DNA from 3 places in the Microbacterium sp. MEC084 genome. Region 3 is predicted to be linked to each of the others. Evidence: predicted binding sites of a transcription regulator. Region 3 holds the regulator's gene; each other region holds the start of a gene.
The links. The regulator HrcA, encoded in region 3, represses chaperone genes, less so after heat shock. The targets are predictions, from matches to a motif close to TTNGCACTCGNNNNNNNCGAGTGCNAA.
Positions count from the first base shown of each region.

Region 1: groL (chaperonin GroEL) is a predicted target of HrcA. The motif match lies at 6,124-6,150, and genes of this name have one in related genera.
Region 2: groES (co-chaperone GroES) is a predicted target of HrcA. The motif match lies at 3,848-3,874, and genes of this name have one in related genera.

Region 1 covers NZ_MYFP02000007.1:61,863-69,930, forward strand. Annotated here, with positions in the region: gene B5M43_RS08490 (XdhC family protein) at 1-1,013, opposite strand, end outside; gene B5M43_RS08495 (NTP transferase domain-containing protein) at 1,117-1,707, shown strand; gene B5M43_RS15325 (DMT family transporter) at 1,718-2,677, shown strand; gene B5M43_RS08505 (nitroreductase family protein) at 2,697-3,272, opposite strand; gene msrB (peptide-methionine (R)-S-oxide reductase MsrB) at 3,272-3,697, opposite strand; gene B5M43_RS08515 (DUF2332 domain-containing protein) at 3,792-4,808, shown strand; gene B5M43_RS08520 (DUF3263 domain-containing protein) at 4,844-5,083, shown strand; gene B5M43_RS08525 (LytR C-terminal domain-containing protein) at 5,137-5,685, shown strand; gene B5M43_RS08530 (cold-shock protein) at 5,791-5,994, shown strand; gene groL (chaperonin GroEL) at 6,188-7,807, shown strand; gene sfnG (dimethylsulfone monooxygenase SfnG) at 7,969-8,068, shown strand, end outside.
Region 2 covers NZ_MYFP02000011.1:67,327-75,394, forward strand. Annotated here, with positions in the region: gene B5M43_RS10535 (endonuclease domain-containing protein) at 1-729, shown strand, start outside; gene B5M43_RS10540 (ABC transporter substrate-binding protein) at 874-2,145, opposite strand; gene rarD (EamA family transporter RarD) at 2,351-3,310, opposite strand; gene groES (co-chaperone GroES) at 3,464-3,760, opposite strand; gene B5M43_RS10555 (class I SAM-dependent methyltransferase) at 4,013-5,218, shown strand; gene B5M43_RS10560 (hypothetical protein) at 5,284-5,682, opposite strand; gene tsaD (tRNA (adenosine(37)-N6)-threonylcarbamoyltransferase complex transferase subunit TsaD) at 5,679-6,782, opposite strand; gene rimI (ribosomal protein S18-alanine N-acetyltransferase) at 6,779-7,276, opposite strand; gene tsaB (tRNA (adenosine(37)-N6)-threonylcarbamoyltransferase complex dimerization subunit type 1 TsaB) at 7,273-7,920, opposite strand.
Region 3 covers NZ_MYFP02000016.1:31,466-37,610, reverse strand. Annotated here, with positions in the region: gene ybeY (rRNA maturation RNase YbeY) at 1-166, opposite strand, end outside; gene B5M43_RS12070 (PhoH family protein) at 160-1,203, opposite strand; gene B5M43_RS12065 (HIT domain-containing protein) at 1,241-1,591, opposite strand; gene B5M43_RS12060 (16S rRNA (uracil(1498)-N(3))-methyltransferase) at 1,651-2,382, opposite strand; gene dnaJ (molecular chaperone DnaJ) at 2,386-3,498, opposite strand; gene hrcA (heat-inducible transcriptional repressor HrcA) at 3,561-4,601, opposite strand; gene B5M43_RS12045 (hypothetical protein) at 4,755-5,078, shown strand; gene B5M43_RS12040 (hypothetical protein) at 5,097-5,945, shown strand; gene B5M43_RS12035 (hypothetical protein) at 5,958-6,145, opposite strand, start outside.

The sequences.
Region 1 (8,068 bases), on a different contig from region 3:
CCGAGCGCGCAGGCGGCGTCCGGGCCGGCGGGCGCGGTGCCGAGGGTGCCGTGCAGGGGGCCCTGGCCGTCGCGCAGTGGTCGTCCCGTTCCGCCGTGGCGCGACTGGACGATCTCGGCCAGCGCCGAGAGCGCCACCTCGTCGGGCGAGGCCCCTCCGAGGTCGAGGCCCAGGGGGGAGTGCAGCCGGGCGAGGTCCGCGTCCTCCACGCCCGCGGCGCGCAGCAGCTCGGCGCGCCGCGCGACCGTGCGGCGGGCGCCGAGCGCTCCCACGAACCCGACGGGCAGGGCGAGCGCGGTCGCGATCGCGGGGACGTCGAGGCGCGTGTCATGCGTGAGGACGCACACGGCCGTGCGGGCGTCGACCCGATCCCCGGCCTCGCCCCGCAGGTACTCGGCCGGGTCGCCCACGACCCGCTCGGCCGCGTCGGGGAAGCGCTCCGGGGTGATGAGCGTCTCCCACACGTCGCACACCGTCACGGCGAAGCCCGCCGCCGCGCCGACCCGGCACAGCGCGGCTGCGTGCTCGCCGGCGCCGAGCAGGATGAGGCGCGGCCGCGGTGCGTGCGCGAGAGCCAGGACCGCCGGGCCGTCCGGAACCGGCAGGATGCGCCCCGCGGCGGCGCCCTGCAGCACGAGCCCGACAGCGACGGGCCGGTCCGCCGCGGCCCGCTCGAGCGCCGCGCGGGCCACGTCGTCGCCGGCCCGGACCTCGTACGCGAGCACGTCGATCCGCCCGCCGCACGCCAGGCCCGCGGCGAACGCGGCCTCGTCGTCGAAGCCGAACCCCGCCGCCTGTGCCCGCCCGGTCGCGAGCACCGTGCGGGCGAGGACGATCGCGTCGCCCTCCACGCAGCCGCCCGAGATCGAGCCGATCACCTCGCCGTCGTCGGCCACCGCCATGGATGAGCCGACGCCCCGCGGGGCGCTGCGCGCGACGCCGGTGACCGTGACCACCGCGATCCGCCGCCCGGCGCGCAGCCGGTCGAGGATCACGGCGGCGAGTTCGAGCATGGCGCCACCGTAGTCATGCCGTGTTACCGGACTGCTACACGCCACGCCCGGCGCGTCACGCGCCCGACCCCGCGCCGTGACCTGCGGGTCCTAGACTGCGGCGATGGACCCCGCCCGCGTGCGCCTGTGCGGCCTCGTGCTCGCCGCCGGAGCGGGTCGCCGGTTCGGCGGCCCGAAGGCGCTCGCGCGCGGCGCCGACGGGGCGCCGTGGGTGGCGCGCGCGGTCGACGCCCTGGTCAAGGGCGGGTGCGACCGGGTCGTCGTGGCGCTGTCGCCGGCCTCCGCGGCGGCCGCCGCCCTGGTGCCGGCGCCCGCGACGTCGGTCGTCGTCGGCGACGCGGCGCGCGGGCTGGCCGCCACGCTGCGCGGCGCGCTCGCCGCGGCGGTCCCGGCCGACGGCGTCGTCATCCTGCCGGTGGACACGCCGGACGTCGTCCCCGGCGCGGTTCGCCGCGTGATCGCCGAGGGCGGGCGGCCGCTGCGTCAGGCGCTGGCTCAGGCCGTGTACCGCGGCCGCCCGGGCCATCCGGTCCTGGTCGGCGCGGATCACGTCGCGGCGCTGCGGGCAACGCTCCGCGGAGACGAGGGCGCCCGGGCGTATCTGCGGGCGGCCGCCGCCCGGCAGGTGGAGTGCGGGGACCTGTGGTCGGGGGACGACATCGACGAGCGCGGCGGCGCCCACCTGGGGTCGTAGGCTTGAGGGAGTGAGCACCCCGGACCAGCCGTCGCCGTCACGCCGCGCCCGGGGCCTCGCCCCGGTGGCGGGAGCCATCGCGGTCGGGGTGCTCACGGCCATCCAGTCGCGGCTGAACGGCGGGCTCGGCGCCGCGCTCGACAACGCGATCGTGGCCGCCGTCATCTCGTTCGGATCGGGCCTGGCCATCATGGTCGCGCTCGCCGCGGCGCTGCCGGCGGGCCGGGCCGGCGTCGCGCGGCTCGTGCGCGGCGTCCGCGCGCGCGACATCCCGTGGTGGATCCTGATCGGCGGCGCGGCCGGAGCGCTCACGGTGGGCTCGCAGGGCGCCGTGGTCGGGGTGATCGGCACGGCGCTGTTCACGGTGGGCGTCGTGGCGGGGCAGACGCTCAGCGGACTGATCCTGGACCGCGTCGGGTACAGTCCGGCCGGCGTGACGGCGGTGACCGTGCCGCGGGTGGTCGGCGTGGCGCTCGCGCTCGCGGCCGTGACCGTCTCGCTCACGGGCGGCACGGTCGCGCAGGCGCCGCTGTGGATGCTGCTGCTTCCGCTCCTGGTCGGCGCCGGCCTCGCGTGGCAGCAGGCCACCAACGGACGGCTGCAGCGCGCGACCGCGTCGGCGATGACCGCGACGCTCGTCAACTTCGTCGGCGGCACGGTCGTGCTCGGGGCGATCGCGCTGGTGCAGGCGCCGCTCGTCGGCGTCGCGCCGCTTCCGGCCGACCCGTGGCTGTACCTGGGCGGCGCGATCGGCGTCGCCTACATCGCGCTGTCGGCGGCGCTCGCGCCGCGGATCGGCGTGCTGCTGCTCTCGCTCGGATCCGTGCTCGGGATGCTCGTCGGCTCGCTCGCGCTGGACCTGCTGTGGCCGCCCGCCGTGCCGCCGTCGCCTGTCCGGTCCGCCATCACGGTCGCGGTCGCGTGCGTGGGCGTCACGATCGCCGCGGTCGGCCGGCGTTCCGCGCGCTGAGGCGCGCGGAACGAGGTCGTCAGGCCTTCTTCTTGGCCTTCTTGCCCGCGGGGAGAGCGGAGAGGAACTTGGCGCCGTCGACGGCCTTGCGGCGCAGCGGGCGCGACCGGGTGGGCTTTCCGCCCACGTAGAGCCAGCCGAGCAGGACCTCGTCCTTCGTGAGGCCGTGCGCCTTGGCGACCGCGCGGTGCCGCGTGTGGCCGCCCGTGCGCCAGAAGACGCCGTAGCCCGCCTCGTCCAGCAGCAGGCTGAGCGCATGGGCGACGCCGGAGGCGACGGCCTCCTGCTCCCAGACCGGCACCTTGCCGCGCCGCACCGACGCGACGATCGCGATCAGCAGCGGCGCGCGGAGGGGCTTGGAGTACACGCCCTTCTTGCCCTCGGCCTTCGCGATCGCGCGGCCGAGCGCTACGCGGTCGTCGCCGCGGATCTCGATCAGCCGCCAGGGTTTGAGCTCCTTGTGGTCGGCGACGCGGCCCGCGGCCGACACCAGCTCGACGAGCTCGTCGTGCGTGGGCGCGTCGTCCGTGACCTTCGACAGCGAGCGGCGCGCGAGCATCGCGGCCCGCGCGCCCCCGACGGCCGCCGCGGTCATCAGGCCGGGGCGTCCTGCTCGTCGCTCTCCTCCGGAGTGAAGTTCAGCGACAGCGAGTTCATGCAGTAGCGGTCGCCCGTGGGCGTGCCGAAGCCGTCAGGGAAGACGTGACCCAGGTGCGAGCCGCAGTTGGCGCAGCGCACCTCGGTGCGCTCCATGCCGTGGCTGTTGTCCTCGAGCAGCTCGACCGCGTCGGGGCGGATGGACTCGTAGAAGCTGGGCCAGCCGCAGTGCGAGTCGAACTTGGTGCCGCTCTTGAACAGCTCCGAACCGCACGCCGCGCACGTGTACAGGCCGGCGCGCTCCTCGTCCAGCAGCTCGCCCGTCCAGGGACGCTCGGTGCCGGCCTCGCGCAGCACCGCGTACTGCTCGGGGGTGAGCTCCTGGCGCCACTCATCCTCGGACTTGCTCACGTTGTACGACATGGGTTCCTCCCGTTGATCGCCTTACAGACTACGTCCGCGGGAGGGTGCGCGGATCGGACGTGTCGTAACGTTCGCGGCCCGGGAGAATGAGGGGATGAGCGCCCCGACGACCGACCACGACCCGGCCGCCGTCGCGGACCGGTTCGCCCGCTTCGCACGCGACGAGGCGCCGGGCCGCTCGGACGTCTATCTCGCGTGGGCCGAGGGCGTCGCGGTCGATCCCGGGATGTGCGAGATCCTCGCCCGCATCCCCGCCACGCGCCGGCAGCCGCCGCTCGTGTTCGCCGTCACGCGGATGCTGGGCGCCCCGCTGGACGGCGGCTACGACGCCTGGGCGGCGTTCGTGCGCGCGCACGCCGCCACGGTGGTCGCCGAGTGCGCGGCGCGCACGCTCCAGACGAACGAGCCGCTGCGCTGCGCCGCGCTCCTTCCCGCCCTCGCGCGCCTGCAGGGCCCGATCGCGCTGCTCGAGCTCGGCGCCTCGGGCGGGCTGTGCCTGTACCCGGATCGCTACGCGTACCGCTTCCGTGCGGGCGACGACGTCGTCGCGGTGGATCCGGGCGGGGGAGCGGCCGTCGTGCTCGAGGCCGAGCTGCGCGGAGCCGTGCCGGACCTCCGCCTGCCGGACGTCGTGTGGCGCGCGGGCATCGACCTGCAGCCGCTGGACGCCGGCGACCCCGCCGACCGGGCCTGGCTCGAGGGGCTCGTGTGGCCCGAGGAGACGGCCAGGGCCCGGCGGATCGCCGCCGCGATCGACGTCGCCGCCGCCGACCCGCCGCGCCTCGTCGCGGGGGATGCCGCGGATCTCGGGCTCGTGCGCCGCCTCGCGGCCGAGGCGCCGCGCGATGCCGCGCTCGTGATCACGACCCCCGGTGTGCTGCCGTACGTGCCGCGCGGCCGGCGCGACGCGCTGATCGCGGCGCTGCGGGCACCGGGCGGCATCCGCCCCGAGCCCGTGCACTGGATCACGCTCGACCAGCCCGCGCTGCACGACGCCTGGACCCCGCCCATCGACACCGGGACGTGGGGCCCGGGATTCGCGCTCGCGCTCGACGGCGAGGTGCTCGCGGCCGCCGACCCTCTGGGCGCCTGGATCGACTGGCGCGCCTGACCGGCGCGCGCCGCAGCGCCGCCTACCGTGGGGACGTGCCCCTCTCCGACCGCGACCGCGCCATCCTCGCCTTCGAGGCCGAGTGGCGCCGCCACGGCGGCGCGAAGGAGGAGGCCATCCGGTCCCAGCTCGAGATGGCGCCGGCGCGCTACTACCAGCTGCTGGGCCGGCTGATCGACTCGGCCGACGCGCTCGCCGAGGACCCGCTGCTCGTGGGCCGGCTGCGCCGCCTGCGCGACGCGCGCCGCGCGGACCGCTCCCGCATCGCCGGCTGACCGGAGCCGCGCCTGAGGCGTCGCCCCAGGGTCGTCCGGGTAGCATCGGGGTCGTGCCGACCACCTACCCCCGGGACCGCTTCGACGACGTCCCGCGCCAGTCCGCCAGGGTCGGCGCCCATCGTGCCGAGCAGCCCCGCGCACCCCGCCGCGTCGTGCTGCTGTGGGCCGCGCTCGCGACGGTCCTGCTCACGATCGCGGGCATCCTCGCGTTCCTCGTCCTGTCGCAGCGCGTCGACATCGTGCCGGGACAGCAGTCCCCGGTGCCGCAGTCCACGGTGTCGCCGATCGTCGACCCCACCTACACGGTGCTCGTGCTCAACGGCACGGGCTCGCAGGGCGTGGCCGAGGAGGTCGCCGCCGAACTTGTGGCGGCCGGATGGTCGGACGACATGGTCCTGCCGAGCGAGTCGTCCGCGACGGACTTCCCCGCCACGACCGTGTACTACGCGTCTCCCGAGGAGGAGGCCGTCGCGCTGGGCATCGCGCAGGCCATCGGCGGCGCGCGCGTCGCGCTGAGCGACCAGTACCAGAGCCCGCCGGATCCCGCGCTCAAGGAGATCACGGTGGTCGCCGGTCTCGACCGTGTTTCGGCCGGGTAAACAGTTCGATTCGGGCGTGTTCATTCTCGCCCTCTCGGCGTTCTGGCGCGGAACGGCGCGGATACCATTCCCGATATCCGCCCCCAGCACCAGGAGAGTTTTCGCATGACCCAGGGCACCGTGAAGTGGTTCAACGCCGAGAAGGGCTACGGGTTCATCACCGTGGCAGACGGCAGCCAGGACGTCTTCGTCCACTACTCGAACATCGAGATGAGCGGCTTCCGCGTCCTGGAGGAGGGGCAGTCCGTCGAGTTCACCGTCGGCTCGGGCCAGAAGGGCCCGCAGGCGGAGGCCGTCCGCCCCGTCTGACCCGGCGTCCACGCAGAGCGCCCCGCGGCCCGGACCGCGGGGCGCTCTCGCGCGTCCGGGCGTCGCCCGCCCACGGGCGCGCCCGCCGGACGCGGCTTGCACTCGATGGGGGAGAGTGCCAGAATCGTCCTAGCACTCGTGCAAGAGGAGTGCTAAAGACCACACGCCTACGTCCGGGAGGGACGACACCAACATGGCAAAGATGATCGCTTTCGACGAGGAGGCCCGTCGTGGCCTCGAGCGCGGCCTCAACACGCTGGCCGACGCCGTCAAGGTGACGCTCGGCCCGCGCGGTCGCAACGTCGTGCTCGAGAAGAAGTGGGGCGCCCCCACCATCACGAACGACGGCGTCTCGATCGCCAAGGAGATCGAGCTCGACGACCCGTACGAGAAGATCGGCGCCGAGCTGGTCAAGGAGGTCGCCAAGAAGACCGACGACGTCGCGGGTGACGGCACCACGACCGCCACGGTCCTCGCCCAGGCGCTGGTCCGCGAGGGCCTCCGCAACGTCGCCGCCGGCGCCGACCCCATCAGCCTGAAGCGCGGCATCGAGAAGGCCGTCAAGGCGCTCTCGGACGAGCTGCTCGCGCAGGCCAAGGAGGTCGAGTCGAAGGAGCAGATCGCCGCGACCGCGTCGATCTCGGCCGCCGACCCCGCGATCGGCGAGCTCATCGCCGAGGCCATCGACAAGGTGGGCAAGGAGGGCGTCGTCACGGTCGAGGAGTCGAACACGTTCGGCACCGAGCTCGAGCTCACCGAGGGCATGCGCTTCGACAAGGGCTACCTGAACCCCTACTTCGTCACGGACCCGGAGCGCCAGGAGGCGGTCTTCGAGGACCCGTACATCCTGATCGCGAACCAGAAGATCTCGAACATCAAGGACCTTCTGCCGGTCGTCGACAAGGTCATCCAGGCGGGCAAGGAGCTCGTCATCATCGCCGAGGACGTCGAGGGCGAGGCCCTCGCGACGCTCGTGCTGAACAAGATCCGCGGCATCTTCAAGTCGGTGGCCGTCAAGGCCCCCGGCTTCGGCGACCGCCGCAAGGCCCAGCTGCAGGACATCGCGATCCTCACGGGCGGCCAGGTCATCACCGAGGAGGTCGGCCTCAAGCTCGAGAACACCGACCTCGAGCTGCTCGGCCGCGCCCGCAAGGTCATCGTCACCAAGGACGAGACCACGATCGTCGAGGGCGCCGGCGACGCGTCGCAGATCGAGGGCCGCGTGACCCAGATCCGTCGCGAGATCGAGAACACCGACAGCGACTACGACCGCGAGAAGCTGCAGGAGCGCCTCGCCAAGCTCGCCGGCGGCGTCGCCGTCATCAAGGCGGGCGCGGCCACCGAGGTCGAGCTCAAGGAGCGCAAGCACCGCATCGAGGACGCCGTGCGCAACGCGAAGGCCGCCGTCGAGGAGGGCATCGTCGCCGGTGGTGGCGTGGCCCTCATCCAGGCCGGCAAGACCGCGTTCGACGGCCTGGACCTCGTCGGCGACGAGGCGACCGGCGCGAACATCGTCAAGGTCGCGATCGAGGCTCCGCTGAAGCAGATCGCCCTCAACGCCGGCCTCGAGCCGGGCGTCGTGGCCAACAAGGTCGCCGACCTCCCGGTCGGCCACGGTCTGAACGCCGCCACGGGCGAGTACGGCGACCTGTTCGCGCAGGGCATCATCGACCCCGCCAAGGTGACGCGCTCGGCGCTGCAGAACGCCGCGTCGATCGCCGGCCTCTTCCTCACCACCGAGGCCGTCGTCGCCGACAAGCCCGAGAAGGCGGCCGCTCCGGCGGGCGCCGAGGGTGCGGGCATGGACTTCTGATCCACGCCTGATCTCCTCTCGGACGGCCCCTTCCCCTCGCGGGGGAGGGGCCGTCCCGCGTCTCCGGGGCGTGGATGACACAGGGCGTAACACCCGCTTGGAGCACGGTAGGGTGCGTCGCCATACTTGCGTGACCCGATCCGAACACCCGAAGGATTCCCATGACCGTCATCGACACCGAGGTCTCGCCCGTCGCCGACCTCGAGACGCCCCTGAAGTTCGCCTACTGGGTGCCGAACGTCTCCGGCGGCCTCGTCGTCT
Region 2 (8,068 bases), on a different contig from region 3:
AAGGCGGTCGCCTCGGGCGAACTGGTCCGGATCCGCAGGGACTGGGTCTGCCTGCCCCATGCCGACCCGCTGCTCGTCACCGCCGCGAGACTGGGCGTGGTGCTCACCTGCGTCACGCAGGCCGAGAGATTCGGGCTGTGGACGGTGACACACGAGATCCACGTCGCGGCGCCGCCCCACGGGAGCCTCCCGCGCCCCACGACGGCGCACGTGCACTGGCGCACCCCCTTGGTCCCCCGGCGGCCGGGCACGCTGACCGACGGCATCGAGAACGTGCTCGCCCTGGTCGCGGAGTGCCGCCCGCACGAAGAGGGCCTCGCGGTCTGGGAATCGGCGCTGCGGCGCGGCATGCTCGACAGCGACGTGATGCGACGCCTGCCGCTCGGGCCGGATGCGCGCCGGCTGCTCGCCGAAGCGAGGCCGTTCGCCGACGAGGGCACCGAGTCGGTCGTCATGGCGCGCCTGCGGTGGCTGGACCTGCCGATGCAGCGCCAGGTCGTGCTCGCGGGTCGCCCGGTCGACCTGCTGATCGGCGAGCGCCTCGTCATCCAGATCGACGGCGGGCACCACGTCGGCGTGCAACGCGCCAAGGACAACGAGCACGACGCGCTGCTGAAGCTGATGGGCTACCACGTCATCCGGATCGGCTACGGGCAGATCTTCGACGACTGGCCCAGAGCGCAGGGCCTGATCACCAGCGCGATTGCACAGGGCCTGCATCGCGCATGACGCACATCCGGGCATCCCGGCTTCTCAGGGCCGACCCCGCCATCCGCCCCTGAGAAGCCGGGATCTCCTGGCGAGGACCCGCACGAACGGGAATCGCCCCGCCTCCTCGAGGGAGACGGGGCGATCCGCGGTGAGGCGAGGGGCTCAGCCCTCGTACGGGGTGTAGGTGTTGTCGGGGCCGTACTCGTAGATGTTGATCATGCCCTCGGTCGGGTCGCCGACCTCGTCGAACGTGACGGGGCTCGAGGCTCCGTCGTAGTCCGCGACGCCGCCGGCCAGGATGATGTCCGCGCACTCCGCGAAGGTGGTGCACTTCTCGCCGTCACCCGAGCCGCCCGAGACCTCGATCAGCTTCTCGGCGATCGCCGCCGAGTCGGTCGAGCCCGCGGCGAGCGCGGCCAGCGCGATCAGGTTGGTCGCGTCGAACGACTCCGGCGCGTAGGTGTAGTCGCTCAGCGGCTCGGCGCCCGACTCCTCCACGAAGGCGTCGAGACCGTCGATGAACTCCTGCACCTGCTCCGGCGTCGGACCGGGGTACGTGCCCTTGGCGCCCTCGAGCAGGCCCTCCGGGAAGTCCGGGTACGCGGCCATGTTGCCGTCGACCAGGAACAGGTCCTCGGCCGCGAAGCCCTTCTCGAGCAGGCTCGGGAGGATGGTCTTCGCCTCGTCGAACGAGATCACGGTGATCGCGTCGGGGTCGGCGGCGAGCACCTCCGAGATCTGCGAGTCGAACGACGTGTCGCCGGGGTTGAACGTCGGGGCCGCGACGACCTCGCCGCCCGCGCCCTCGAACGCCTCGGTGATGTACTTGGCCAGGCCGGTGCCGTAGGCGTCGTTCAGCACGATCATGCCGAGCGTCTGGTAGCCGAGCTCGGCGACGAAGTTGCCGTGCACCTCGCCCTGCAGCACGTCCGACGGCGCCGTGCGGAAGTACAGGCCGTTGTCGTCGTACGTCGTGAAGGCGTCCGACGTGTTGGCCGGCGAGAACTGGATGACGCCCGCGCCGGTCACCTGGTCGATGAACTGCAGCGAGACGCCCGACGACGCGGCGCCGATGATCGCGGCCGGGTCCTCGCTGAGCAGGCGCGGGATCTCGGTCTCGTAGGCCTTGTTGTCCAGGTCGCCCGAGTCGCCGTGCACGACCTCGAGCTCGAGGCCCGTGGTCTCGGCGTACTCGTTGATCAGCGACTGCGCGTAGTCGACACCCGCGATCTCGGGCGGGCCGAGGAACGCGAGCGAACCGGTCACGGGCAGGGCCGTGCCGATCTTCAGCGCGAGGTCGCCCGCCGGAGCGGCCGGGGCCGACTCGCTGGGCTCGCCGCTGGCGGTTCCACCGCCGCCGGCACAGCCCGCAAGGGTGAGAGCTGCGGCGCCCGTGAGGGCCAGTGCGCCGATCAGCTTCCGGGATCGAACCATGAGGTTCCGTCCTTTCATCAGGACCCGCGGTTTTCGGGGACTGGTGGTGCATCAGCACACCGCGGGTAATGGACGGAAATCTACCCGCGATTTGTTTCATCCGGATTTTCGCGTGTTGCGCAGACCGGACCCTGGGATCAAATCGTTACCGGCCGCGCCGGCAGGCGGTGCAGTATGTCGCGTGCGACCCTTCTCGGGCGTCGTTCTACGCTCCGCCGTCGATCGCGACGGCCGGCAGGGGCCGCGCCCGGCGCGCGTGGCGGACCTGGTCGAGCATCAGCAGGATGCAGGCGAGCCACACGATCCCGAACCCGATCCAGCGGGCCGGAGGCATCGGCTCGTGGAGCACGGCGGCGCCGATGATGAACTGCAGGATGGGCCCCGCGAACTGGAGCATGCCCATGGTGGCGAGCGGGATGCGGCTCGAGCCGGCGGCGAACAGCAGCAGCGGAACGGCAGTGACGACGCCGGCGCAGAGGAGGAGCACGGTGTGGCCGGCGCCCGCCGTGCCCATCGTGATGCCGGTGGTGACCGCGACGATCGCCAGCTGCACGACCGCGACGGGCACGAGCCACAGCGTCTCGAGCGCGAGGCCGCTGATCGCGTCGACCGAGCCGCCGACCTGCTTCTTCACGAGGCCGTACACCCCGAACGTCGCCGTGAGCCCCAGCGCGTACCAGGGCACGGCGCCGTAGCCGATCACGATGACGATCACCGCGACCGCCGCGACGCCGATCGCGATCCACTGCAGGGGCCGGAGCCTCTCCCGCAGCACCAGCACCGCGAGCAGCACGGTGGTGATGGGGTTGATGAAGTAGCCGAGGCTCGCCTCGATCACGGCGTCGCTCTGGGTCGCGATCACGAAGATCTGCCAGTTGCCGTAGATCAGCACGCCGGCAAGGCCCATCAGCAGCGCGAGGCGCGGGTTGCGCAGCACGGCGAAGAAGCGCCCCCAGCCGCGCATCACGGTGAGCAGCAGCGCGCAGAACACGAGCGACAGCAGCACCCGCCAGGCGACGACCTCCCACGGACCGGTGGGCGCGAGCACCACGAAGTAGAGCGGCAGCACGCCCCACAGCACGTACGCGCCGAGGCCGTAGAGGGTACCCGCGGCCTCCGTCCCGATCCGGCCGGGCCGTTCGATCGAGGGGACGGGTGCGGTCACCGATTCAGCCTACGCTCGCGGCGAGCGCGCCGGGCCCGGTGCGCCCTGCCATCCGCGGTCCGATTCCTGCCACGTGGCGTCCCCGCCCCACCCGGGCATGCGAAAGGGCCCGGATGCCGAGCATCCGGGCCCTCTCGGGGCGTGTCGCTGGGATCAGCGGACGACGACCGCGAGGACGTCGCGCGCCGAGAGCACGAGGAACTCGTCAGCGCCGAACTTCACCTCGGTGCCGCCGTACTTGCTGTACAGCACGCGGTCGCCGACGGCGACATCGAGCGGAACGCGGTTGCCGTTGTCGTCGATGCGGCCGGGGCCCACCGCGACGACCTCGCCCTCCTGGGGCTTCTCCTTCGCGGTGTCGGGGATGACCAGACCGCTCGCGGTGGTCTGCTCGGCCTCGACCTGCTTGATGACGATGCGGTCCTCGAGCGGCTTGATGGAAACCGACACGGTGTACCTCTTCTTTCGTGTGCTTCGTACGGGAAGACTCTTCGCACTCTCCCGGGGAGAGTGCTAACAGCAAGTGTAGGAGGGATGCTGGCACTCCCGCAACGCGAGTGCCAACGGCTTCCGCCCGTCGCCGACACAATGCAGGACCTGTGCCGGCTGCATGGCGTGTCGCCGTCCGAGATCACCCGCACACGCCCGAGATCCCGCTCCGGTCCTGCGTTGTGTCGGAGGAGCCGCCCGTAGGCTGGGCGGATGGATTCGGCCGAGCTCGACGCCCTCCTCACCCGCGAGGGCCTGGCCCTGCTCGACGCGCTCGGCGACGTCGACAGCGCCGACGACGTGGCGCGCACCGTGTCCCGGCTGCGGGCGGCGGGCCACTCCCCCGAGCTCGTGTCCGCCGTGGTCGGCCAGGCGCGGCTGCGGCAGCGCGCGACTGCGAAGTTCGGCGAGTTCGCCGACCGGATGCTGTTCACGCGGGCGGGCCTCGAGCAGGCCACCCGGATGAGCGTCTCGGTGCACCACGCGCGCCGCATGCGGCAGGCGGGCATCGAGCGGGTCGCGGATCTCGGCTGCGGCATCGGCGGCGACTCGCTCGCGTTCGCGGCGCTCGGGATGGGCGTGCTCGCTGTCGACGCCGACCCCGTCACGGCGGCGCTGGCCGCGTACAACCTCGCGCCGTTCCGCGCGGAGGGCGCGGGCGTCGAGGTGCGCGCGGCGCGGGCCGAGGAGGTGCCGCTCGACGAGGTCGGCGCGGTCTGGATCGATCCGGCGCGCCGCACGGCCGGACACGGCGAGACCGCGCGCGTGGCGGCCGCGGACTATTCGCCGCCGCTGGACTGGGTGTTCGACCTCGCGGGGCGCGTGCCCGCCGGCGTCAAGCTCGGTCCGGGCCACGACCGCGACGCCCTTCCCGAGCACGCCGAGACGCAGTGGATCAGCGTGGACGGATCCACGGTGGAGCTGGTCGTCTGGACCGGCGCCCTCGCGCGCGAGGGCGTCCGGCGATCCGCGCTCGTGCTGCGCGGCGACGACGCCCACGAGCTGACCGCGGCCGCCGACACGGCCGACGAGCCGGTGCGGGCGCTCGGCGCGTTCCTTCACGAGCCGGAGGGCGCGGTCATCCGGGCCCGTCTGATCGGCGACGTCGCCCGCGCGCTCGACGCCGGGCCGGTCGCGCAGGGCATCGCCTACCTCACCGGCGACGCCGCCGCGACGAGCCCCTTCGTCGCGTCGTTCCGTGTGCGCGAGACGCTGCCCGCCGACCCCAAGCCGCTGGCGAAGGCGCTGCGCGCCCGCGGGATCGGCACGCTCGAGATCAAGAAGCGCGGGGTCGACGTCGACCCCGCCACGCTGCGCAAGCGGCTCTCGCTCAAGGGCGACGAATCGGCGACGCTCATCCTGACGCGCATCGACGGCAGGCGCACCGCGATCCTCGCGGACCGCGTCCCCCGCGCCTGACCCTCGGTCGTCGAGCGGAGGCGCGCCGGCGCCGGAGTCGAAACGCCCGAAGCCGCCGCCAGCGCTCAGGCCCCGGCGGCCTCCTGCACCGCGCGCACGACCCACAGGATCCAGAACGCGCTGCACAGGATCGAGCCGAGCCCGAGGCCGAGGCCCCACCAGGCGAGCTCGCGCTTCGCGCGGCGCCCGGCGAGCGCGATCGCCGCGAGCACGACGCCGATGACGCCGAGCGGCAGTGCCCAGGGCACGAACCAGGACACGACGAGCGCGAACGTGGACAGCGTCATCGACCAGGTCGCCGTCCGCCCGCGGGACAGGCGCATGCTCCGGACGGCCCGAGGCGCCGCTCCGGGCGCCGGGACGGCGGGCACGACCGCTGAGCCGTCGGGCGCCGGGGCGGCGGGCCGCACGTCGCCCGCCGGGGCGGGAGCCTCGGGAGCATGCACGACCGCGCGCTCGTTCACGTCGACTCCACCGCCACCGGGTCGGCCACCGCCACCTGGATCTGCGTGACGGGAAGGGTCGAGTCGGCGCCGAACTCGAGCGTCGACGGCGCGCGACCCTCGGCGATCAGCTCGGCGGCGAGCGCCGCGATCATCGCGCCGTTGTCGGTGCACAGGCTCAGCGGCGGGATCCGCACGGTCACACCGGCGGCCGCCGCACGCTCGAGCGCGACGTCGCGGAGCCGGCGGTTGGCGATCACGCCGCCGCCGAGCAGCAGGCGCGGCACGCCGTGCTGCGCGCACGCGTCCAGCGCCTTGGTCACGAGCACGTCGACGACCGCCTCGCGGAAGCTCGCGGCGACATCCGCGACCGGCACGGGCTCGCCCGCCGCCTCGCGCTGCTCGATCCAGCGCGCGACCGCCGTCTTGAGGCCCGAGAACGAGAAGTCGTAGCGGTGCTTGGCCATGTCGCTCGCCCGCGACAGGCCGCGCGGGAACCGGATCGCGTTCGGGTCGCCCTCGGCGGCCGCGCGGTCGATCTCCGGGCCGCCCGGGTAGGGCAGGCCGAGGATGCGCGCGACCTTGTCGAACGCCTCGCCCGCCGCGTCGTCCACGGTCTCGCCGAGCAGCTCGACGTCGCTCGTCAGGTCGCGCACGAGCAGGAGCGACGTGTGGCCGCCCGAGACCAGCAGGGCGACGGTCGGGTACTCGAGCGGCGGCGCGTCCGCGTCCAGGATGTCGGCCGCGATGTGGCCCACGAGGTGGTTGACGGCGTACAGCGGCCTGCCGAGTGAGACCGCCAGCGCCTTCGCGGCGCCGATGCCGACCATGAGCGCACCGGCCAGCCCGGGCCCGCTCGTGACCGCGACGGCGTCGATGTCGGACAGCGAGACGCCGGCCTCGTCGATCGCGCGCTCGATCGCCGGCTGCAGCGCCTCGAGGTGGGCGCGAGCGGCGACCTCGGGCACGACGCCGCCGTAGCGGGCGTGCTCGTCCATGCTGCTGGCGATCGTGTTGCTGAGCGGGATGTTCCGCTCGCCCGCGCGGGACCGTCCGCGGACGATGCCGATGCCGGTCTCGTCGCAGCTGGTCTCGATGCCGAGGATCAGGGGGCCGGTCACGTGCACGCACCTGCCTCCGCCACGTCCGGCACCCGAGCCGCGGCCCAGGCTTCGAGGTCCAGGCGCATCACGACGGCGTCGACGTCGTCAGGCTGGTAGTAGCGGGGACGGCGGCCCAGCTCGGCGAAGCCCTCGGACGCGTACAGCGCCTGCGCCACGGGGTTGTCGGCGCGCACCTCCAGGAACACCTCGCGCACGCGACGGCGCTCGGCCTCCTCGAGCAGCGCGCGCAGCAGGGCGCGGCCACGGCCGCGGCCGCGGGCCGACTCGGCGAGCGCGATGGTCTGCACGTCGGCGTCGCGCGATCCGGGCAGCGCGCGCAGGCCCGCGTACCCGATCACGCGGCCGGCCAGCTCGTCCACGAGGTAGTGGCCGTGCGGGCCGGCGAGCTCCTCGCGCATCATGGCCTCCGACCAGGCGTCGGTCGGGAACGAGGCGCGCTCGAGAGCCATGATCGCGCCCAGGTCGTCGAGGGTGGCGGGACGGATGGTCATGCGCTCACCTTCTTCGGTGCGTGGCCGATCGTGACGTCCGGGGAGCGCAGGTACAGCGGCTCGGTCTCGGCGAGCTCGCCCGTCGGCTCCCAGCCCGCGGCAAGCGCGAGCGCGGCGGCGCGGCCGAGCGCGGCGGCCGAGATGGCGGGGGTGTCGACGATGTCGGCGGCGGCGGTCAGCGGGTCGGCGGCGAGGTCGGCGGCGCGGGGGCGCAGCTCGGGCCCCGCGACGCGGCGGGGAAGACCGCGGTCGTCGACGCCGTCGTAGACCGTGATCGCGTTCTCGCGGCGGCGGGCGTCCGTGACGATCGCGAACGGCCCGGCGGGGTTCGTGTCGAGGTGCCGCAGCGCCGCCGCGTCGTGGCTCGCGACGGGCACCACGGGGATGCCCCGGCCGAGCGCGAACGCGCGTGCGGCGGCGATCCCGATGCGCAGGCCGGTGAAAGCGCCGGGGCCCATGCCCGCCGCGACGTGCGTGACGTCGGCGGGCGCGATGCCGGCCTCGTCGAGCGCGCGGACCAGCAGCGTGCCGATCAGCTCGGCGTGACCGAGCGTGCCCTCGCTGCCCGCCTCGGCGCGCACGACCCCCGACGGCTCGACGACGGCGACGGTCGAGCCGATCGACGTGTCGATGGCGAGGATCACCCCACCAGGGTATCGACGCCACCTGACGGGACGCCGGGACATGACGCCGTGCGGCCGCTCGCCGGTCGTTGAGCGGAGTGAGCGCCAGCGAACGGAGACGAAACGCCTAAGCGTCGCCTGCAGGCCTCCTGCCACGCGTCACTCGCCT
Region 3 (6,145 bases):
CCATCCACTGCAGGTGCAGCTGCTCCATGGCACCCTCGTCCACCAGGACGATCGCCACGTCCGCGTCGGGCGACACGTGCAGCGCGGCCAGGTTCTCCTGCGTGAGGCGCAGCAGCACCGACTCGTCGATCTCGACGGCGGACTCGTTGTTGATGTCGATCACGATCGTCCTCGCTTGGGCGTGCGGTCTCGGGGGCCGGTCGCCCGCGAGGCCTTCGGGAAGTTCGCGGCGCGTCGCTCGGCCCGGTTGGCGAACTCCGCGGCCTCGTCGCGCTCGTGACGCGCCGCGAGGCGGCGCTCGTCGTACTCGCTGTACGCGTCCACGATGCGGCCCACCAGCGAGTGCCGCACCACGTCGTCGCTCGTCAGGCGCGCGAAGTGGATGTCGTCGATCCCCTCCAGCACGCGCGTCACGAGGCGCAGGCCCGACGCGCCCTGCGGCAGGTCGACCTGTGTGATGTCGCCCGTGACGACCATCTTGGTGCCGAAGCCGAGACGCGTCAGGAACATCTTCATCTGCTCGGGCGTGGTGTTCTGCGCCTCGTCGAGCACGACGAACGAGTTGTTGAGCGTGCGGCCGCGCATGTACGCCAGCGGCGCGACCTCGATCGTGCCCGTCGCCATGAGCTTGGGCACGAGCTCGGGGTCCATCATCTCGTTGAGCGCGTCGTACAGCGGGCGCAGGTACGGGTCGATCTTGTCGGTGAGCGTGCCGGGCAGGAAGCCGAGCCGCTCGCCCGCCTCGACCGCCGGGCGGGTCAGGATCATCCGGTCGACCTCGCGCCGCTGCAGCGCCTGCACGGCCTTCGCCATCGCCAGGTAGGTCTTGCCCGTTCCGGCGGGGCCGATCCCGAACACGATCGTGTTCTGATCGATCGCGTCGATGTAGTCCTTCTGACCCACGGTCTTGGGCCGGATGGTCTTGCCGCGGCTCGACAGGATCGCCTCGCCCATGACCTCGCTCGGCCGCGGGCCGGACTCGTCGCGCATCATGCGCGCCGAGCTCGCCACGTCGGCCTCGCCGAGCGCATGCCCGGCCTTGGTCATCTGGAGCAGCTCGTCGACCAGCGCGCGCGCCGCGCGCACGTCGCCCTCCGCCCCGCGCAGCGTGATCTCATTGCCGCGCACGTGGACGTCGACATCCGGGTGCGCGCTCTCGACCATCCGGAGCAGGCGGTCCTGCGGGCCGAGCAGCTGCACCATCGCGACTCCGTCGGCGGTCACGGTCTCCGTGTGAAGCTCACTCACCGACGAGGCTTCTCTCTCCCAGGCCGCCCGCGAGCACGTGCGCATGGACGTGGAACACGGTCTGGCCCGCGCCCGATCCGGAGTTGAACAGCAGACGGAAGTCGCCGTCGGCGTGCTCGGATGCGAGGCCCTTCGCCACGGACACCATCTCGGCCAGCAGCTCGGGGTCCCCCGCGGCGAGCTCCGCGACGTCGCGGTACTCCTGCGTCTTCGGGATCACCAGCAGGTGCAGCGGCGCCTGCGGCGCGATGTCCTTGATGGCGAAGACCCGCTCGGTCTCGGCCACGATCTCGCCGGGGATGTCGCCCTGCAGGATGCGGGTGAAGATCGAGGGATCGCTCATGGACCTCAGTCTATGCGCGCGCCCCTCACCCGACCCGGGGGCTTGACCCGCGTCGCGGGTCACCAGCGGCCCAGGCGCGCGTTCACGAGCGCGAGCGCCGCGGGCCCGGCGGTGGACGTGCGCAGCACCGTGTCGCCGAGCCGGACGCGCACGGCGCCGGCGGTCTCCAGGCGGTCCAGCTCCTCCGGGGAGATGCCGCCCTCGGGACCGACCACGAGCACGATGGATGCGGCGTCTCCGAGATCCACCGCCGTCAGAGGGGTCTCGGCGGTGGGCTCGAGGACCAGGACGCGCTCGCCGGCCGCGCGCGCCGCGAGGGCCGCGGTCGTCGCGACCGGCACGACCTCCGGCAGCCACGCGCGGTGGGCCTGCTTGGCCGCCTCGCGCACGATGGCGGCCCAGCGGACGCGCCCCTTCTCGGCCTTGGGCCCCTCCCAGCGCGACACGCTGCGGGCGGCCTGCCACGGCACGATCTCGTCGGCGCCCAGCTCGGTCGCGGCCTGGACCGCGAGCTCGTCGCGGTCCCCCTTCGCCAGGGCCTGCGCCAGCACGAGGCGCGGCCGCGGCGCGTCCTCGTCGCGGCGGGCGGTGATCCGGACGACGACCTCGCGCGGCTCGACGCTCTCGGCCTCGCCCTCGAGCCACGCGCCCCGGCCGTCCGTCACGGTGACCGCCTCGCCGACGCGCACGCGGCGCACGGCGGCGGCGTGATGCGCCTCGGCGCCCGTCAGCGTGACCGCGTCGCCGACGCGGGCGGCCCCGGCTGTCTCGTCTATGAAGTGCAGGGCCACGCGTCAGCCCCGGAACCGGTCGCGCAGCTTGGAGAACAGGCCCTGCTGGAACTCCGCCAGGCGCGGCTTCGGCGCCTTGGTGCGCTTCGCGAGCTCCTCCACCAGCGCCCGCTCCTTGGCGTCCAGTCGCGTCGGCGTGACGACGTGGATGCCGACCCGCAGGTCGCCGCGCTGCGAGGACCGGAGCCCCGTGATGCCGCGGTTCTTGACCGTCAGCACCTCGCCGGCCTGGATGCCGGGCCGCAGCTCGAGGTCGACCGGGCCGTCCAGCGCCTCGATCGTCGTGGTGGTGCCCAGGATGGCGTCGGTCATCGACACCTCGAGCGTCGCCAGCAGGTCGTCGCCGTCGCGGCTGAAGACCGGGTGCGGCGACACCTGGACCTCGATGTAGAGGTCGCCGTTGGGGCCGCCCGCCGGGCCGACCTCGCCCGAGCCGGGCAGCTGCAGGCGCAGGCCGGTCTCGACGCCGGCCGGGATGTCGACCGACACCGTGCGGCGCGAGCGCACCCGGCCCTGGCCGTGGCAGGTCGTGCACGGGTCGGGGATGGTCGTGCCGTAGCCCTGGCACGCGCCGCACGGCTGCTGCGTCACGACGTTGCCGAGGAGGCTGCGCACCTGGCGCTGGATGAAGCCCGAGCCGCCGCAGATCTCGCAGCGCGCCAGGCCCGTGCCCGGCTGGCAGCACGAGCCCTGGCACGTCTCGCACAGCACGGCCGTGTCGACCTCGAGGTCCCGGTGCGCGCCGAAGACGACGTCGCCGAGATCGAGCGTGACGCGCACGAGCGCGTCCTGGCCGCGCTCGCGGCGCGACCGGGGGCGTCCCGCGCGGCCGCCGCCGGCGCCCGCGCCGAAGAACGTCTCGAAGATGTCGCTGAAGCCGCCGAACCCGCCCGCGCCTCCGAACGGGCTCTCGTCGCCGCCCATGTCGTAGCGGCGGCGCTTCTCGTCGTCGCTCAGCACCTCGTACGCGTGCGTCACGAGCTTGAAGCGCTCCGCGGCGTCCTCGCTGGGGTTGACGTCGGGATGCAGCTGGCGCGCCAGCTTGCGATACGCCTTCCTGATCTCGTCGGACGTCGCCTCGCGCGACACCCCGAGCACCTCGTAGTGGTCAGCCACACTCGCCTTTCATGGTCGCGCGCCGTCTGCCGCGCGCTCCCGCGTGATGAAATCGGCGCCGCCTAGCGGCGGCCCTCGTCCTCGTCCAGCAGCCGCGACAGGTACCGCGCCACCGCGCGGGCCGCCGACAGGTTGCTGGGGTAGTCCATGCGCGTCGGGCCCATCAGCCCCACGCGCGCGCGGCCCACGCCCGCGTCGTAGTCGCTCGCGATGATCGACGCCTCGGGCAGCCCGAACTCGTCGTTCTCGCGGCCGATGCTCGCCGACAGGCCGTGCTCGTCCGCGACCATCTCCGACATCAGCCGCAGCAGCGTGACCTGCTCCTCGATCGCCTCGAGCAGCGGGTGGATGCTGCCGCGGAAGTCCTGCTCGCGCTTGGCGAGGGTCGCCGCCCCGGCCATCACGAGTCGGTTCTGGCGGAACTCGTCGAGCTCCTCGCCCACGACGGCCGCGAGCGACAGCAGCGCGTCGTCGCGGCGGCCGCGGTCCGCCGGCGCCGCGGCCCGCAGCGCCTCGATCCGCTCGGACGCGTCGCGCACCGAGCGCCCCGTGACGAGCGACGCGAGCTGCGCGCGCAGCACCGCGACGTCGTCCTCGTGCACACCGCCCGGCGTCGCCGTGAGGCGCTGCGAGACCCGGCCCGTGTCGGTCACGATGATCACGAGCATCCGGATGTCGCCGAGCCGCACCAGCTCCACGTGCGTGACGTTCGCGGACGCGAAGGACGGGTACTGCACGAGCGCGACCTGACCCGTCAGCTGCGTGAGCACGCGCACGGTGCGCGACAGCAGGTCGTCCAGGTCCGAGGGGTCGGCCAGGAACGTCGAGATGGCCGAGCGCTGCGCCTGGGACAGCGGCCGCAGCTCGGCCAGGTGGTCGACGAAGACGCGGTAGCCCTTGTCGGTCGGCACGCGGCCCGACGAGGTGTGGGGAGCGGTGATCAGCTCCTCGTCCTCGAGCAGCGCCATGTCGTTGCGGATGGTGGCCGCGGAGACGCCGAACGCGTGGCGCTCGACGATCGACTTGCTGCCCACCGGCTCGTGCGTGTCGACGTAGTCCTGCACGATGGCGCGGAGCACCTTCAGCCCACGTTCCGTGACCATGCCGCACCTCCCCGACGTCGCCTGGCACTCGCTCGTTCTGAGTGCCAATTCTAGCGAGGATCCACCCGGATGACGCCGAAGGCGCTGCGAGCGCCGCGCGTCTCCGGCGCACACGGCGGGTATCAGCGGGGCGCGGCGCGGGCTCCTCAGAGCATGAACACCACGCTGAACGGCATCACCGGCAATCCCACCGTCAAGCTCGTGCTCACGATCGCGGGCTACATCCTGGGCGTCGCGGCGGGCGTCACCGCCGTCGTCGTCGGGATCATGCGCTCCGAGGCCGGCTTCATCGTCATCGGCGTCGCCTTCCTCGCCGCCGTCGCGGTCGCCTTCATCGCGGGCGCCACCGCGACGCCGCACGCGTCGCTCCAGCCCTCGTACGGCGGAAAGTTCGTGCCGCCCGACTGGGCCTGGTACGTCGCGGCGGGCATCCTCGTCGTCGGCCTCGTGGCCGGCGGCATCCTGCTGGCACTCTGAGAGATCGCGCGGCGCCCCGTGGACAGCCTGCGCAGGTGGGCGCTGTGGGTCGCCGTCGCGGCGATCCTGCTGGCGGTGCTCGCCTGCGTCGGCGCGGGGGTCGTCGTGTCGCCGCCACCCCTGGGCGAGCGCATCGCGGCGCTCGCCCAGCCGGGCGCGTCGCTGCCCGAGGGGGTGGACGCGGGCGACGTCGCGGCCATCGCCGAGGACGGCGCGTTCGGAGCGGAGGCCGAGGACCCGCCGGGCCTCGGCATCCCGTTCCTGGCGCTGCCGCTCGCGCTGACGCTGCTGATGGTGGGGCTCATGGCCCTGCCGCTGCTGATCGGGCACCGCGCGGGCGCGCTCGTGAACGGCATCGCGAGCCTCGTGGGCGGCCTCGGCGCCGCGGTCGCCGGCGTGCTGCTGGCCCTGCTCGCCTTCGCCGCCCTCACCACGATGGTGGCGCTGTTCCTGGCGGCCCCCTTCGGCACGCTCGCCTACCTCGCGGTGTTCGGGTTCTTCGATGTCGGCGCGTCGGCGGCGATCCTGGGGGCGGCCCTGGTACTGCAGCTCGCCGCCGTCGCATTCCTCATCGTGGCGCAGCCGCGCATGCTCGGCAGCAAGCGGATGGTGTTCTTCCTGCTGCTGGTCCTTCTCCTCACGCTCCTGACGATGGTGCTGCACTCGGTCGTCCCGGGGATCGTGGTGAGCATCGCCGACGCGCTCGCCGCGCTCATCACCGCGGTGGTCGGCGCCGTGTGGGGGTTCCTCGTGCTCATCGGCGGCGTCGTCGCCGTCCTGAAGCAGCTGAGCCTGGGCCGCCAGGGCGGCGGGGCCCTGCGCGAGCGCGACGCGGGGACCGCCACGGTTCCCACCGCCGGCGCGTGATGCAGAGCGCGGTCACCCGGCATCCTCGGGCGGGAGCACCCGCACCACGCATTCGCCCGCCACGGCGGTGCACACGAGCATGAGCGTGCTCTCGTCGTCGTACACGGGGACGGCGACCGGCCTCGCGCACGACAGGTCGGCGGCGTCGACCTCCTGCTCCGGGTAGTCGGCGCCCCTCGTCCTCACGATCACGTCGCCGG